Regions from separate parts of the Bradyrhizobium sp. NP1 genome, predicted to be linked through region 3. Evidence: predicted binding sites of a transcription regulator. Region 3 holds the regulator's gene; each other region holds the start of a gene.
The links. Region 3 encodes PhoB, which activates phosphate uptake and scavenging genes when phosphate is short. Its sites were predicted from a motif close to TGTCATNNANCTGTCAT; they were not measured.
Positions count from the first base shown of each region.

Region 1 (5,717 bases), 720 kb from region 3:
CTTCATCGCCGACGAGGAAGAGGGCGACGAGGACGTGACCGACATCATCGGCGATGTCGGCGGCGACGAGGAGACTTGAGATCGGCCCGGAACTGTGTTCTGGGTCTCCCGCGCGCGGCCCAACGCGCGCGAGCAGCATGATCCGGCCTTCGGTCCGGATCGAATGCAAATTGGGCTAGAGCGCAATCGCGATCTGGTCTAATCCATTCGCCTCAGGCGACATGGGGCCATAGCTCAGCTGGGAGAGCGCTTGCATGGCATGCAAGAGGTCGGCGGTTCGATCCCGCCTGGCTCCACCAGCCTTCGCTGGCTTCGCCAGCTTCAGCTCGGCAAGCCCTATCGTAGCGAAGCCGGGCTGCGAGCCGTCAGATGAATACGTCTACAGCCGGCCGCTACTCCTGCATCATCGCGTTGAGCCTGTCGCGCAAGGCAACAAGCTCATTCTTCATGGTTGCGAGTTCGGCCACGGAACATGCGGAGGCGGCGAGGATCGCCTGCGGCACCGCCCTGGCCTTCTCCTTCAACGCCTGACCCTGCGCGGTGAGCGAGATCAGGACCTGCCGCTCATCATCCGCGCTGCGCGTCCGCCTGACGAGACCGGTGGCCTCGAGCCGCTTGAGCAGCGGCGTCAGCGTGCCGGAATCGAGGAACAGCCGATCGCCGATGTCCTTGACCGCCACGCCGTCGCGCTCCCACAGCACCAGCATGACGAGATATTGCGGATAGGTCAGGCCGAGCCGGTCGAGCAGCGGCTTGTAGACGCGGTTGAACGCGTGCGCGGTGGAATACACCGCGAAGCAGATCTGATTGGTGAGTTGCAGCAGGCCATCGCCTGCCTGTTTCCTGGCCATTGGCATCCTCATCAGCCCGCCATTGTGGGGCACCGGGGGCGCCCAATCAATTGCGGACAATTAAATGTGACCCGCTATTATTTCTATTGTGCACAATTGAATTGTAGGCAATATAAGCGCATCGAAACCGCAAGCAAGGGAGACCGCGATGTCCGTGAATGTGCTCTACAAGACCACCGCCAAGGCGACCGGGGGCCGGGATGGCAACGCCGCCACGCTCGACGGCGCACTCGACGTCAAGCTGACCACGCCGAAGGAGCTCGGCGGGGCCGGCGGTGCCGGCAACAACCCCGAACAGCTTTTCGCGGCCGGCTACGCCGCCTGCTTCATCGGCGCAATGAAATTCGTCGCGTCGCAAGGCGGCCCGAAAGTTCCGGCCGACGCCTCCGTGACGTCGACGGTCGGGATCGGACCGCGCTCCGAAGGCGGCTTCGGCCTCGATATCGATCTTGCAGTGTCGCTGCCTGGCGTTCCGCGCGCCGAGGCCGAAGCCCTGGTCGCCAAAGCGCATCAGGTTTGCCCCTACTCCAACGCCACGCGGGGCAATGTCGACGTCCGCCTGAAGGTTGTCTGAGCGCCGAGAGGCCCACTTCCCCAGCCCGCGGCGGCATGCGCCCAGCCGCGGGCTGGGGTATTTGCGTGACCGCCTCCGGAATGCTTAATGGTTTCAACCTTTCCTGAAGCCAGATTGAGCCATGACGACTGAAACAGCCCCCGGCGCGATGACGGGCTTGCGCGTGATCGACCTGACGCGCGTGCTCGGCGGTCCCTACTGCACCCAGATCCTCGCCGACCACGGCGCCGACGTGATCAAGGTCGAGCCGCCCGCCGGCGACGAGGTGCGCGACTGGGGTCCTCCCTTCCACGATGAGGATGCGGCCTATTTCGTCGGCATCAACCGCAACAAGCGCTCGATCGGGCTCGACCTCGCCTCCGAAGGCGGGCGCGCGGTCTTGATGAAGCTGCTCGAAGGCGCCGACGTGCTGATCGAGAATTTCAAGCCGGGCACGCTCGACAAATGGGGCATCGGCAACGCGGTGTTGCGCGAAAAATTTCCGCGGCTCGTGCATTGCCGGATCTCCGGCTTCGGCGCCGACGGCCCGCGCGGCGGCAATCCCGGCTATGACGCGATCATCCAGGCCATGACCGGCATGATCGCGGCGACGGGATCGAAAGAAAGCGGACCAATGCGGATCGGCGTGCCGCTGGTCGACATCACCACCGGGCTTTACGCGGCGATCGGCATCCTGATGGCGCTCTCCGAACGGCAGAAATCGGGCCTGGGACAGTTCCTGGAGACCACGCTCTACGAGACCGGCCTTGCCATCATGCATCCGCACACCGCGAACTATTTCATGCATGGCAAGCCGCCGTCGCTGACCGGCAACGAGCATCCGAACCTCGTGCCCTATTCGATCTTCCCGACCAAGACCGACGACATCTTCATCGGCGTCGGCAATGACGGCACCTTCCGCAAGCTCGCCAAGGAGATCGGCAAGCCCGAGCTCGGCACCGATCCGCGCTTTGCCCGCAACAAGGACCGCATCGCCAACCGCGAGGCGCTGCGCGCCGAGCTCGCGGCGGTGTTTTCCCGGCACGAGGCCGAGCCCCTGTGCAACCGCCTGCTGGCGGCCGGCCTCCCCGCGGGCCCGGTGCAGAAGATCGACCAGGCGCTCACCAACGAGCACACGGTCTATCGCGGCGATATCATCTCCAAGGACTGGTACGAGGGCGTGGCGTCCCCGATCCGGATGGACCGCAGCAAGCCCAGCCTGCGCCTGACGCCGCCGAAGTTCAGCCAGGATACCGCCGAGGTGCTCGGCGAGTTCGGCTATTCGAAGCGCGATATCGAGGCGCTGATATCAGAGGGCGTGGTCTGCGGTCCCGTCAGGAAGCGCTGAGCGCATCATTCGCGACCGCACTCGCGAAAGCCGGGACGATCGCCGCCGGCTCCGTTCGCCCATTGTACCGCTTCCATTGGGCGGCATTTCCCGTACCATCCCGGCCCAGTGGAGCGGATTTGGCGTTCGCTGACGGTTCGCCGCGATTTTCTTCGTGCGAACGTCGAATCCAAAGCTCCACGCGAACAATAATTGCTGGTGGACCTCTGATTCCAGCTTTCGCAAAACCGCCTCTCAAAGCGGGGAGCGAATGTTAGAATCGAACCACTGGCGCGGTCATTGACGCGTCATCCGGCGCTGCTAACGCGCAGCCCGCAAAGCATGATGCAACGGGAGGGCTTTGATGGTTTTTCGTTTCGGTGCCGCGGCTGCGACCGCATTTGCGCTGGCGCTTGCCGCTTCACCCGCGTCGGCGGTGACGGAAATCCAGTGGTGGCACGCCATGACCGGCGGCAACAACGACCTGATCGTCAAGCTCGCCAACGACTTCAACGCCTCGCAAGGCAACTACAAGGTCGTCCCGACCTACAAGGGCGGCTATGCCGACACCATGAACGCCGGCATCGCGGCGTTCCGCGCCGGCAATGCGCCGGCCATCATACAGGTGTTCGAGGTCGGCACCGCGACCATGATGGCGGCGACCGGCGCGGTGAAGCCGGTCTACAAGCTGATGGCCGAGACCGGCGAGAAGTTCGATCCCAAGGCTTACCTGCCGACCATCACCGGCTATTACTCGACCTCGAAGGGCGAGATGCTGTCGTTCCCCTTCAACTCGTCCTCCACCGTGATGTGGATCAACCTCGACGCGCTGAAGAAGGCAAACATCGCGGAAATTCCCAAGACCTGGCCCGAGGTGTTCGACGACGCCAAGAAGCTGAAGGCCGCGGGCTACGACAAATGCGGCTTCTCCAATGCGTGGGTGACCTGGGTCAATCTGGAGCAGCTCTCGGCCTGGCACAACGTGCCGCTCTCGACCAAGGCCAACGGCCTCGATGGCTTCGACACCGTGCTGGAGTTCAACAGCCCGCTGCAGGTCAAGCACCTGGAGACCCTGGTCGAGCTGCAGAAGGACAAGACCTACGACTATTCGGGCCGCACCAATGCCGGCGAAGGCCGCTTCACCTCGGGCGAATGCCCGATCTTCCTGACCTCGTCGGCCTTCTTCGGCAACGTCAGGTCGCAGGCGAAGTTCAACTTCACCAACGCGCCGATGCCTTATTATCCCGACGTGAAGGGCGCCCCGCAGAACTCGATCATCGGCGGCGCATCGCTCTGGGTGATGGGCGGCAAGTCGGCGGACGAATATAAGGGCGTGGCGAAATTCCTGGCCTTCCTTTCCGACACCGACCGTCAGGTCGAGATCCACAAGGCGTCAGGCTATCTGCCGATCACGCGCGCCGCCTATGAGAAGGCCAAGGACCAGGGCTTTTACAAGGACCAGCCCTACCTCGAAACGCCCTTGAAGGAGCTCACCAACAAGGAGCCGACCGAGAACTCGCGCGGTCTTCGCCTTGGCAACATGGTGCAGTTGCGCGAGGTGTGGGCGGAGGAGATCGAGCAGGCGCTGGCCGGCAAGAAGACCGCTAAGCAGGCGCTGGACGCCGCCGTCGAGCGCGGCAACCAGATGCTCCGACAGTTTGAAAAGACGGCGGTGCACTGACAGCAGCGAGGCAGGTGGCGGCCGGTGGAGCGGATTTGACGTTCGCTATCCCTTGCCGCGATTCCGTGATGCGAACGTCAAATCCAAAGCCCCGCTGGAAACAATAAATTGCTAGTGGTCCTTCTGATTCTAACATTCGCGAAACAGCCTGCTGCAACGGGATGCGAATGTTAGAATCGGACCACTAGGAGCCGCCTGCCTCTTTCGCCGGGTCTCATGCAGAAGCAATCGATCTTCCAGTCACGTTTGCTCCCCTACGCGCTGGTCGCGCCGCAGCTCGCGGTCGTCCTGATCTTCTTCTATTGGCCGGCAGGCCAGGCAGTGCTGCAATCCTTCCTGCTGCAGGATGCGTTCGGGCTGTCGACGACCTTCGTCTGGTTCGACAATTACCGTGAACTGCTGAGCCAGGCCGATTACTTCGCCGCGATCCTGCGCACCTTTACGTTCTCCTTCGCGATCGCGGTTACCTCGCTGTCGCTGGCGCTGCTGTTCGCCGTCATGGCCGACAAGCCGATGCGCGGCGGCACGCTGTACCGCACGCTGCTGATCTGGCCCTATGCGGTCGCCCCGCCCGTGGTCGGCGTGCTCTGGGTGTTCATGCTGCACCCCTCGCTCGGCATTCTCGCGCGCGGGTTGCAGGCGATGGGTGTCGACTGGAACCCGCTGCTTGACGGCGACCAGGCGGCGGCCCTGATCATCCTGGCGGCGGCCTGGAAGCAGATCTCCTACAATTTCCTGTTCTTCCTCGCCGGCCTGCAAAGCATTCCCAAAAGCGTGCTCGAGGCCGCCGCGATCGACGGCGCGCGCCCGATGCGGCGGTTCTGGACCGTCACCTTCCCGCTGCTGTCGCCGACCATCTTCTTTCTGCTCGTCGTCAACATCGTCTACGCCTTCTTCGACACCTTCGGCATCATCGACACCATGACGCGCGGCGGCCCGGCCAAGGCCACCGAAACCATGGTCTACAAGGTCTATGTCGACGGCCTGCTCGGCGGCAATCTCGGCGGCTCGGCGGCGCAGTCGGTCATCCTGATGGTGATCGTGATCATGCTGACCGCGATCCAGTTCCGCTTCGTCGAGCGCAAGGTGACCTACTGATGGTGGAACGCGAGGGCATCCGCCGCTATGTCGCCCACCTGATCCTGTGGATAGGGATCGCGATCGTGGCGTTTCCGGTCTATCTCGCCTTCGTCGCCTCGACCCAGGACAATGCCGTGATCGCCAACGGGCAGATGTCGCTGTTGCCCGGCGGGCATTTCCTCGAAACCTACTACAAGACGATCTTCGTCGGCACCAGCGGCTCGA
Region 1 covers NZ_CP127385.1:110,367-116,083, forward strand. The annotation lists gene QOU61_RS00465 (TIGR02300 family protein) at 1-79, shown strand, start outside; tRNA gene QOU61_RS00470 (tRNA-Ala) at 224-299, shown strand; gene QOU61_RS00475 (MarR family winged helix-turn-helix transcriptional regulator) at 393-851, opposite strand; gene QOU61_RS00480 (organic hydroperoxide resistance protein) at 1,000-1,425, shown strand; gene QOU61_RS00485 (CaiB/BaiF CoA transferase family protein) at 1,547-2,752, shown strand; gene ugpB (sn-glycerol-3-phosphate ABC transporter substrate-binding protein UgpB) at 3,096-4,412, shown strand; gene ugpA (sn-glycerol-3-phosphate ABC transporter permease UgpA) at 4,629-5,510, shown strand; gene ugpE (sn-glycerol-3-phosphate ABC transporter permease UgpE) at 5,510-5,717, shown strand, end outside.
Region 1: the regulator PhoB is predicted to act here: its motif matches at 3,027-3,043, upstream of ugpB (sn-glycerol-3-phosphate ABC transporter substrate-binding protein UgpB).

Region 2 (5,717 bases), 2.8 Mb from region 3:
GATGTCGACACCATCGTGTTCGACAAGACGGGCACGCTGACCCACGGCACGCCGGCCGTGCTCGACATCCTGTCCTACCAGAAATCGATCACGCCGGGCCATCTGCTCGGCCTTGCCGCCGCCGCCGAAACCCGGCTGCAGCACCCGGTCGCTGAGGCGCTTCGCACCCGGGCACGACAGCTCAAGGTCAACATCCCCGCCTGCAACGAGACCACCTATCGGATCGGCCTTGGTGTCGAGGGCCAGGTCAACGGCTACTACGTCCATGTCGGCAATGAGCGCTTCATGCGCCAGAGCGACATTGCGGTCGGACACTCGGCGTCCGACCGCGCCGCGCTGGATGAGCGCGGCTATTCGAGCCTCTATATCGCCGTCGACGGCGAGCTCGCCGGCCTCGTCCCCTATTCCGACGAGATCCGCAACGAGAGCCGTCCCGTGATCGAACGTCTGCATGCGCTGGGGATCAGGAGCAGCATCATGCTGACCGGCGACAACGCGGTGGTCGCGCGCGCCGTCTGCCGCAACCTCGGCCTCACCGAACATTTCGCCGACATGCTTCCGGCCGACAAGGCAAGCGTGATCCAGGAACTGCAGCGTTCGGGCCGCAGGGTCGCCATGGTCGGCGACGGCATCAACGATTCCCCGGCGTTGAGCTTCGCCGATGTCGGCATCGCCATGAAGCACGGCGCCGAAGTCACCCATGAATCCGCCGACGTGATCCTGATGGAGGATTCGCTGTGGAAGCTCGTCAAGGCGGTCGAGATCTCGCAAGGCGCAGTTCGCCTGATCAGGCAGAACTACGGCATCGTGGCGATCCTCAACACGCTGGCGCTCGGGCTTGCGCTGCCCGGCGGGCTGATCACGCCCGAGATCACCGCGCTGATCAGCAACGGCTCGGCGATCCTCGCCAGCATGAACGGAATCCGGCCGATCCTCAGATATCAATGAGCCATGAACCGACCACGATCGTCCTGACCCCGGCTGACCATGCCGCGCTCAAGGTCGCGGTCAGGCATCTGGAAACCCCGAACTTCGCGGCGCGGCTTGCCGACTATGCGGGCGCGCCGGTCAACCGGATCCTCACCTTGCTGCCGAAGACGGTCAACCGCCAGCTGTCGGGACTGGTGCGCACGGCCGTGATGAAGGGCCTCGACGTCGTCGTCGATACGCTGAACGAAAAGCCGGCGGGAACGCCGGCAACGACGTTCTCCTCGCTGCTTGCGGGGGTTGCAGGCGGCGTGAGCGGCATGCTCGGCCTCGGCGCGCTCGCCGTCGAGCTGCCGCTGACCACGACCTTCATGCTGCGCGCGATCGCGGAGATCGCCCAGCACGAGGGCGAGGATCTCTCGAAGCTCGAAGCGCGCCTGGCCTGCCTCGAAGTCTTCGCCTTCGGCGCGAAGCGCACGGAGGAAAATGTCGACGTCGGCTACTATGCCGCGCGCACGCTGATCAGCAAATACACCGGCGACGTCGCAGCGCTGTTCCTCGAGCGGGGCGCGGTCGATGCATCCGCGCCTGTCGTCGCCGGCTTCGTGACCGAGATCGTCTCGCGCTTCGGCCTGGTCGTTTCCGACAAGATCGCCGCCGGCGCGGTGCCTGTGATCGGCGCGGTCAGCGGGGCCACCGTCAACATCATCTTCATGGAGCATTTTCAGCGGATCGCGAAGGGTCACTTCACCTTGCGCCGGCTGGAACGTGCCTATGGCGCCGCTCATGTCCACCAGCACTATTCGGCGCTGGCGAGCGGCCTCTCGAAGCGAGCGGGCTGAGCGATTGCTCCACCTGCGGCAACTCAATCGATCGGCAGGCGGATCTCGTCGGCATCCGCCATGCGCTGGATCGCCTCGTCGAACGACAGCCGCTCGGGGTTCTCCAGGGGCTGCCGTTGCAGCGCATCGGAAATCTCGTGCTGCTCCATCAGAAAGCTGCTTCCGTCGCGCAGGCAGACATAGGCCGCCCAGGGCACGAACTTGATCAGCGGAAACGGAAACGCCTCGCGCGGCGAGATGTCGATGTTGATGCCGGCGATGAACAGCAGGTTCTTGTCGCGGTAGCACGGCTCGCGCAGGAAGCTGCGATAGGTGCGATCGAATTCGGCCTGGGTGTGGTAGCGCGCGGCGTCGAGCGCGGGATGGGCGGAGGTCACGAGCGCGGGCATCGCGGCTTGCAGCGCCGCCTCGAGGATATCGTGGCCTTCGATGTCGGCAGCCGGCGGCCGGCGGAACGTGAACAGGTCCGCCGTGAGCCCGCTTCCGATCGCGCGCGGCGGCTCCTGCCAGTCCGTCTCCGACAGGCGTTGGCGCAAATCCGACGACGGACGAAAAACCTTTGCCGTGCTCAGCACCTTCACCGGACCGCTCGCGCGATCGATGACGCGGTCAAGATCAAGGAACAGGCCCTCGGGCCGGCTCTCATCCAGGAACTGGTTGTCCACGCTGACGGCGGCTTCGCCGTCCAGCACACCGCACAGCACCTGCTCGCAGGCGTGACGATACTCCTCCTGGTACCAGCGCAACACTGCGCACAGCTTGCCGCAATTGTCGCCAAAGGCGCGGTCGGCGGTGCGGTGGCGCCGGTAGACGCCGAAGCGCCTGCTGTCGGCGTCGTACCCGACATGGCTTGCCTGCACGATCACGAGGTCTTCGCCGTGATGGGCATAGGGCCCGTGACGGTTCACCGCGACCTTGCCGCCGACCCTGCCGTGGTCGAAGGGAAAGGTGCCGAAATGCTGGGTCATGAGGATGACCGGATAGCCCTGGCTCTCGTCGGAGCAAAAGGCGCGCGACGGCATCATCCGCTCCCGCACGAAGCCGAACGAGCGACAGAGATTGTAGAGCCGCGGCACGAAGGCGCTGTAGCGCATGGCATGGCGGCCGATCCGGAAATTCTCGATCATCCGCTGCATGGAAGGCTTGCGCGAGGAAGGCTTGTGCGAGGGCGCGACGGCTGATCGCCGCGCCGGCAAGGACTGCTCCTGCCTAGCGGCCGTTCTTGACGGCGGTGTGAAAGGCAAGGCGCCCGGGCAGTCCCGGCCCGTATTTCCGTCATACCAGCGTCAAGGGCGCACGGGAATTTCGGGGCCGGACCAACCAGGACAGGGGAATGCGAATGAGCACCATCGACGAGGAACAGATACGCGGGCGGATTGGCGCCGATTTGCGCGACAGCCTCGATGAAGAACTCGAACTCGAGCTGGAGGATCACGCGCTCGACCAGTTCCGCGCCGCGAGCCCCGCGCACGAGCACGAGCCGTCAATTCCGCGCTCCGTCTATTTCAGGGAGCTGTTCCGCCTGCAGGGTGAACTGGTCAAGCTGCAGGACTGGGTCCAGCACCACAAGCTCAAGGTGGCCGTGATCTTCGAAGGCCGCGATTCCGCCGGCAAGGGCGGCGTCATCAAGCGCATCACCCAGCGGCTCAATCCGCGCGTCTGCCGGATCGCGGCGCTGCCCGCCCCCAACGAGCGCGAGCGTACCCAATGGTATTTTCAGCGCTATACCACCCACCTGCCGGCCGGCGGCGAGATCGTGCTGTTCGACCGCTCCTGGTACAACCGCGCCGGCGTCGAACGCGTGATGGGGTTTTGCAGCGAGGGGCAGGTCGAGGAGTTCTTCCGGTCGGTGCCCGAGTTCGAGCGTATGCTGGTGCGTTCCGGCATCGTCCTGATCAAGTACTGGTTCTCGATATCAGACGAGGAGCAGCAGTTCCGCTTCCTGATGCGCATCCACGATCCGCTCAAGCAGTGGAAACTGAGTCCGATGGACGTGCAGTCGCGCAGTCGCTGGGAGCAGTACACCAAGGCCAAGGAGGAGATGCTGCATCGGACGCATATTGCCGAGGCGCCGTGGTGGGTGGTCGAGGCGGTCGACAAGCGGCGCGCGCGGCTCAACTGCATCGCGCACCTCCTGACGCAAATCCCCTATGGCGAGGTCGCGCATCCTCCCGTTGTGCTGCCCGACCGCATCCACGATCCCTCGTACCGGCGCGAGCAGGTCCCGCCCGAGATGATCGTTCCGGCCGTTTTCTGAAGTCCCGAGCGCGGGCGCGCCGCGTGACCGTCCGCACCTGCTACCGCGTGCCCTGCCGCCACGCCGACGGCGGCACGCCCATCATCTTCTTGAACGCGCGGCTGAACGAGGCCTCGGATTCGTAGCCGATCTCGGCGGCAATCGTCGCCATCTGGGAATTGCCGCGGTTGAGCATCTCGGCGGCGACCTGCATTCGCCATTTCGCGAGATAGTGCATCGGCGGGACCCCGACGAACTGCGAAAACCGCTCGGCCATCACCGTGCGCGAGGTCCCGCATTGGCGCGCCAGGCCTTCGATGGTCCAGTTGAAAGAGGGGCGCGCATGGATCAGCGCCAATGCCTTGCCGACCGAGGGGTCGCGCAGGCCCGCGAGCCAGCCGGTCTTTTGCGGTGGCAGCGATTCGATATGGCGCCGCACCACATCGATGAACATGAGTTCGCTCAGCCTGGTCAGAATGCTTTCGCTGCCGGCGCGCTTTTCGGCAACCTCGGCGACCGCAAAGTGGATGAAATGGCCAAGCCAGCCGGAATCGTTGCGGCTGATGTCGCCGGCCTTGAGCATCGGCGGCAGAGCTTCCAATAGCGGGTTGAACGGCTTGGCGTCGCAGGCGAGATAGCCGCAGACGAGCCGCGCCGACACCGCGCCACCGTTCATCAGATTGATGTGGAAAGGCAGCAGCCCGGCTTCGGCGATGTCGATCATGTCGGCGCTCGGCGCCTCACCCTGCATGCCGGCGCTGCTCGACATCACATGCGGGTCGGCATGCGTGAACATCACGACTTCGCCCGCCTCGACCGCGACGGCCTCGCCGCCGTCAAGGCCCGCGAAGCAGCGGCCCGACGTCACCACGTGATAGGCGATGAGATGGTCGGCGCCCGGCAGGATGCGCGGCAGGATCAGGTCGCGCGCCGGCGAGTGCACCGACCATGGCTCTTGCGCGGCGATATCGAAATAGGCCGCCCCCGTCAGCCGCACGGTCTTCAGGACGTCGGACAGGGTGTCGGTGGCCACGTCGCGCGCTCGCCGGATTTTCGAGAGGGTCCTTCCTCGATTGGTCTTTCAAAACTGGCGATCCGTTCAACGCGGTGCCAATCGCCCTCGTCGATTGCGGACGACCTGTCATGCGACCCGGACGGCCGGTCAAGCGTCGTGCCGCGCCGGCGCAGGAACGAACGCCGCGTCATGCAATCGAGACGCCTGATCATTCAGTTCGCCGCGCAGACAGGCGAGAAGCAGGCGTCAACCGAAGGAGATCAGGACATGACCACGCACAAGGGCAAGTGCTTCTGCGGCGCCGTCGAGATCGAGGTGCAGGGAGAGCCGGAGGGCATGGGCTACTGCCATTGCTCATCCTGCCGCTCATGGTCGGCTGCGCCCGTCAACGCGTTCACGCTGTGGAAGCCGCAGAATGTCCGCGTCAGCAGAGGCGCGGAATTGATCGGAAAATACATGAAGACCGAAAGCAGCCACCGCCAATACTGCAAGCGCTGCGGCGGCCATCTGATGACCGACCATCCGCCGCTCGGCCTGGTCGACGTCTATGCGGCGACGATCCCGGCGCTGAAATTCACGCCCCACGTGCACGTCAATTACGCGGAGACGGTCCTGCCGATGAAAGACGGCTTGCCGAAGCTGAGGGATTTTCCGGCCGAATTGGGAGGCTCCGGTGTGGCGATACCTGAATAGCCCC
Region 2 covers NZ_CP127385.1:3,616,253-3,621,969, reverse strand. The annotation lists gene QOU61_RS17305 (heavy metal translocating P-type ATPase) at 1-948, shown strand, start outside; gene QOU61_RS17300 (EcsC family protein) at 945-1,769, shown strand; gene QOU61_RS17295 (hypothetical protein) at 1,793-2,905, opposite strand; gene ppk2 (polyphosphate kinase 2) at 3,109-4,026, shown strand; gene QOU61_RS17285 (AraC family transcriptional regulator) at 4,067-5,038, opposite strand; gene QOU61_RS17280 (GFA family protein) at 5,288-5,713, shown strand.
Region 2: the regulator PhoB is predicted to act here: its motif matches at 3,043-3,059, upstream of ppk2 (polyphosphate kinase 2).

Region 3 (5,717 bases):
CTTCTTCAAGAGAAGGCGCAAACGAAAGAGAAACCGGACCCAGCCAAACGCGGCCCGGATCGCGTAAGCTGCTAGAGACCAGGGGATTGGCGTGGCAGAGATGGCCGTTGAAAGCGACGCGTTGCAAGCCGCCGGGCCTTACGATCGCGCCAAGGCACTCAGTGCCTTCAAGCTCGGCGACATCACCTTCTATTGGATCACCCGCGCTTCGGCGATTTCGGTGCTGCTCATCCTTGGCGGCATCATCCTGTCGCTGATCGTCGGTGCCTGGCCCGCGATGCGGGAATATGGCGTGAGCTTCCTGACCACGCAGCGCTGGGCGCCCTCGGCCGACCCGCCGGTGCTGGGCGCGCTCGGGCCGATCTACGGCACGCTGGTGACTTCCTTCATCGCGATGCTGATCGCCATTCCCGTCGGCCTCGGCATCGCGATCTTCCTCACCGAGCTCTGCCCGCAATGGCTGCGCCGCCCGATCGGCATTGCGATCGAGCTGCTCGCCGGCATCCCCTCGATCATCTACGGCATGTGGGGCTTCTTCGTGCTCGGGCCGTTCCTGGCCTACACCTTCCAGCCGGCGATGATCCACCTGTTCGACGGCGTGCCGGTGCTAGGAGCGATTTTCGCCGGCCCGCCGTCCTATCTCAGCCTGTTCAACGCGGCGCTGATTCTCGCGATCATGGTGCTGCCGTTCATCACCGCGATCTCGGTCGACGTGTTCCGCACCGTGCCGCCGGTGCTGAAGGAGGCCGCCTACGGCGTCGGCTGCACCACCTGGGAGGTCGTGCGCAGCGTGGTCATTCCCTATACCCGCGTCGGCGTCATCGGCGGCATCATGCTGGCGCTCGGTCGCGCGCTCGGCGAGACCATGGCGGTGACCTTCATCATCGGCAATTCGTTCCGCATCACCGGATCGATCTTCTCGCCGGGCACCACGATCTCGGCGGCGATCGCCAGCGAGTTCGCCGAAAGCGACGGCCTGCATCAATCGGGCCTGATCCTTCTCGGCCTGCTGCTGTTCGTGCTGACCTTCATCGTGCTTGCCGCCGCGCGGCTGATGCTGCTGCGCCTGGAAAAGAAGGCGGGGAACTAGCGCCATGGCCCTCAACTCGATCTATGCGCGCCGCCGCCGCCGGGACATCATCGTCCGCGGGCTGTGCGTCTGCGCGGCGCTGTTCGGCGTCACCTGGCTCGCGCTGATCCTGTTCACGCTGTTCTATAACGGCATCGCCGGCCTCAACCTGCAGGTCTTCACCGAGAACACGCCGCCGCCCGGCTCGACCGAAGGCGGCCTGCTCAACGCCATCACCGGCTCGATCATCATGACCGGGATCGGGGTCGGGATCGGCGCGCCGCTCGGCCTGTTCGCCGGCACCTACCTCGCCGAATATGGCCGCAACGACCGCCTCACCTCGGTGATCCGCTTCATCAACGACATCCTGCTCAGCGCGCCGTCGATCATCATCGGTCTCTTCATCTACGGCGCGGTGGTGGTGCCGATGAAAGGCTTCTCGGCGATCGCGGGCTCGCTCGCGCTTGCGGTGATCGTGATCCCGGTCGTGCTGCGCACCACCGAGGACATGCTCCTGCTGGTGCCGAACCCGCTGCGGGAAGCCGCGAGCGCGCTCGGGCTGCCGCGCTCGCTGGTGATCAAGAGGATCGCCTACCGCGCGGCGCGAAGCGGCCTGATCACCGGCGTGCTGCTCGCGACCGCACGCGTCGCCGGCGAAACCGCGCCGCTGCTGTTCACCGCGCTGTCCAACCAGTTCTTCAGCCTGAGCCTGACCAAGACGATGGCCAACCTGCCGGTGACCATCAACAACTTCGTGCAGAGCCCGTATGCCTACTGGAAGCAACTCGCATGGAGCGGGGCCCTGCTGATCACACTGACCGTGCTCGCGCTGAATATCGGCGCGCGCATCCTGGGCGCCGAGAGGAGCGCAAAATGAACGATCTTTCTGTATCCATGAGTACCGCAAGCTCGCACGGCCATTCGGTGCCGCTGCCGGAGGCGCCCGCCAAGGTGACCGCTCGCAACCTCAATTTCTACTATGGCGAGAACCACGCGCTGAAGAACATCAACCTGACGCTCGGCACCAACAGGGTGACGGCATTCATCGGTCCCTCCGGTTGCGGCAAGTCGACGCTGTTGCGCATCTTCAACCGGATGTACGACCTCTACCCGGGCCAGCGCGCCAGTGGGCAGTTGATGCTCGACCAGACCAATATCCTGGACCCCCGGCTCGACCTCAACCTGTTGCGCGCGCGGGTCGGCATGGTGTTCCAGAAGCCGACGCCGTTCCCGATGACCATCTACGAGAACATCGCCTTCGGCATCCGCCTCTACGAGCGGATTTCCAAGTCCGAGATGGACGACCGGGTCGAGAAGGCGCTGCGCGGCGGCGCGCTCTGGAACGAGGTCAAGGACAAGCTGAACGCCAGCGGATTGAGCCTGTCCGGCGGCCAGCAGCAGCGGCTTTGCATCGCCCGCACGGTGGCGGTGCGGCCGGAGGTGATCCTGTTCGACGAGCCGTGCTCGGCGCTCGATCCGATCTCCACCGCCAAGGTCGAGGAGCTGATCCAGGAACTGTCCGAGCAGTACACGATCGCGATCGTCACTCACAACATGCAGCAGGCGGCGCGCGTCTCCGACAAGACCGCCTTCATGTATCTCGGCGAGCTGATCGAGTTCGACGAGACCAGCAAGATCTTCACCTCGCCGAGCGATCGGCGTACCCAGGACTACATCACCGGCCGCTTCGGCTGACACGCTGACCGCGGAGGATTTTGACACATGGCTTCTGAACACACCGCCAAGGCTTTCGACAGCGACCTGCAGGAACTCACCCGCCTGGTAGCGGAGATGGGCGGCCTCGCCGAACGCATGATCGTCGAATCCGTCGACGCGTTGGTGCGCCACGACATCGCGCTCGGCCAGCGCGTGGTCGCGGCCGACCTCGAGATCGACAACATGCAGCGCCTGATCGAGGAGCGCGCGGTGCTGACCATCGCGCGGCGCCAGCCGATGGCGGTCGACCTGCGCGAGATCGTCGGCGCCATGCGGGTGGCGATCGACCTCGAGCGGATCGGCGACCTCGCCAAGAACATGGGCAAGCGCGTCGCCGCGCTGGAAAGCGATTTCCATCCCTTGAAGCTGATCCGCGGATTGGAGCACATGACCGACCTCGTTCAGCAGCAGGTCAAGAGCGTGCTCGACGCCTATGCGGCGCACGATTTGCCGGCGGCGATGAGCGTATGGAAGGGCGACGAGGAGGTCGACGCCATCTGCACCTCGCTGTTCCGCGAACTGCTCACCTACATGATGGAAGATCCGCGCAACATCTCGTTCTGCATTCACCTGATGTTCTGCGCCAAGAACATCGAGCGGATCGGCGACCATGCGACCAATATCGCGGAAACCGTGTTCTACATGATCGAAGGCCAGCAGATTCTCGACAAGCGTCCGAAGGGTGACATGACGACCTTCGCTGCCACGATTCCGGGCAACAATTAAGCCGCGGGGCGAAGCAGCGGATCAGGCCACGGCTCAAGCCAATGGAGAAGACCTAGCCATGAGCGCGCGCATACTGGTGGTGGAGGATGAGGAGGCGCTGACCACGCTGTTGCGCTACAACCTCGAGGCAGACGGCTACGAGGTCGAGACGGTGGCGCGCGGTGACGATGCCGACACGCGAATGAAGGAACGCGTTCCCGACCTGATCGTGCTGGACTGGATGCTGCCGGGCCTGTCCGGCATCGAGCTGTGCCGGCGCCTGCGGGCGCGGCCCGAGACCAAGCAGCTTCCGATCATCATGTTGACCGCGCGCGGCGAGGAGAGCGAGCGCGTCCGCGGGCTTGCGACCGGCGCCGACGACTACATCGTCAAGCCGTTCTCGGTGCCGGAACTCCTGGCGCGCGTGAAAGGCCTGCTGCGTCGTGCGAGCCCCGAACGGCTCGCAACCGTGCTCGCCTATGGTGACATCGAGCTCGATCGCGAGAAGCGCCGCGTGGCGCGATCCGGCCGTCCGATCGATCTCGGCCCGACCGAGTATCGCCTGCTCGAATTCTTCCTCGAGCACCCGGGCCGGGTGTTTTCCCGCGAGCAGCTGCTCGACAGCGTCTGGGGCCGCGACATCTATATCGACGAGCGCACCGTCGACGTGCATATCGGCCGCCTGCGCAAGCTGCTCAATCCGGGCCGCGAGCAGGATCCGATCCGCACCGTCCGCGGCGCCGGCTACGCGCTCGACGACCGCTTCGCCAAAGCCGCGGAGTGATCGCCGTCGTCCCGCGAACGCGCGCGTTGATAGGCTCCGCGCGGGCCGCGACCCATAACCGCAGGTCTTGATTGCTTGGACGAGCTGCATCGACAGCTCGAAATGACCACGTGGTTCAGTGGTTCGGAGTCCCCGCCTTCGCGGGGACGACATCCGCCGGCGAGCGAGCCTACCTCGAATTCGGCTTGGTCGACGGCCGCCTTCGATCGGCGGCGGGCTGATAGGCGACCCGCGAGTGATGTGCGCAATAGGGCAGTCCGGCAAGCGCCTTGCCGCCGCAGAAGAAGAAGTCGGGGCTGGCGGGATCGCCGACCGGCCAATGGCAGGTGGCCTCGTTCAATTCGAGCAGCGACAGCCGCTGGCTCATCGGCACCACGTTGTCATAGGCGATCGGATCGGGCTCGAGCTCGACCTCGAAGGCGTGCGCGAGCGCCGTGTTGCCGCGCGAGACCGGGCGCGATACCCGCATCATGTGCTGGGCGGGGCGCGCCTTGCGCTGGCGTGGCGCCGCCGACGATGGACTCTTGGCGCGGCCCGAAAGGCCGAGCCGATGCACCTTGCCGATCACCGCGTTGCGCGTCACGTTTCCGAGCTCGGCGGCGATCTGGCTCGCCGACAGGCCGGCCTCCCAGAGTTTCTTCAACTGCTCGACGCGCTCGTCGGACCAGGTCAATACCGTCATCACGCTCTTCCCTTCGCGTAGCGCCGGCCGCTTGCCAGGCGGTGCTGCGATGCCAAAAAAAATCCCTGCGCGCAGAATCCCTTAACCCTCGCCGGGCCGATCAGGCGCGCCCGGACGTTTACGCGAACCGTTAACACTCTTGAGGGTCAGAACCGCCGCACGAGATGTCGTATCCGACGGCCCAAACGCTACAATATGGCGTGACTCGGGCGCAAGAGTCCCCGGCCACGACGTCCACATGTTCCGTTACTTATGCATTTGATTTTGTCTTTTCCACCACACCGCAATGTTACGGGCGGCACAGGCCCCGCGCAGCCTGCGCCTGACGGCATTGACACCCATCTCTGCGCGCCTAGAATGCTTCTACGTGCCGCCCTGAAAAGGCGGCACGTTTTGTTTTCTGCTGTTGATGCGGCCGCGCCAATGCGCGCATCATCATTGTTCTCGAACGCTCAAGTGACCGCCATGACCAACAGCGCCACGTCGCATCTGCTTCCGGTTTTCGCCAGGGTCGACCTCGGCTTCGAACGCGGCGAAGGCTGCTGGCTGGTCGCGACCAACGGCGAGCGCTATCTCGATTTCACCTCGGGCGTCGCGGTCAACGCGCTCGGCCACGCGCATCCGCATCTGGTCAAGGCGCTGCAGGAGCAGGCGACGAAACTCTGGCACATGTCGAACCTGTTCAAGAGCCCCGATGGCGAGAAGCTCGCCGCGCGGCTGTGCGATGAGAGCTTCGCCGACCTCGTGTTCTTCTGCAATTC
Region 3 covers NZ_CP127385.1:829,470-835,186, forward strand. The annotation lists gene pstC (phosphate ABC transporter permease subunit PstC) at 101-1,090, shown strand; gene pstA (phosphate ABC transporter permease PstA) at 1,095-1,946, shown strand; gene pstB (phosphate ABC transporter ATP-binding protein PstB) at 1,943-2,764, shown strand; gene phoU (phosphate signaling complex protein PhoU) at 2,792-3,511, shown strand; gene phoB (phosphate regulon transcriptional regulator PhoB) at 3,570-4,274, shown strand; gene QOU61_RS03915 (GcrA family cell cycle regulator) at 4,444-4,956, opposite strand; gene QOU61_RS03920 (aspartate aminotransferase family protein) at 5,422-5,717, shown strand, end outside.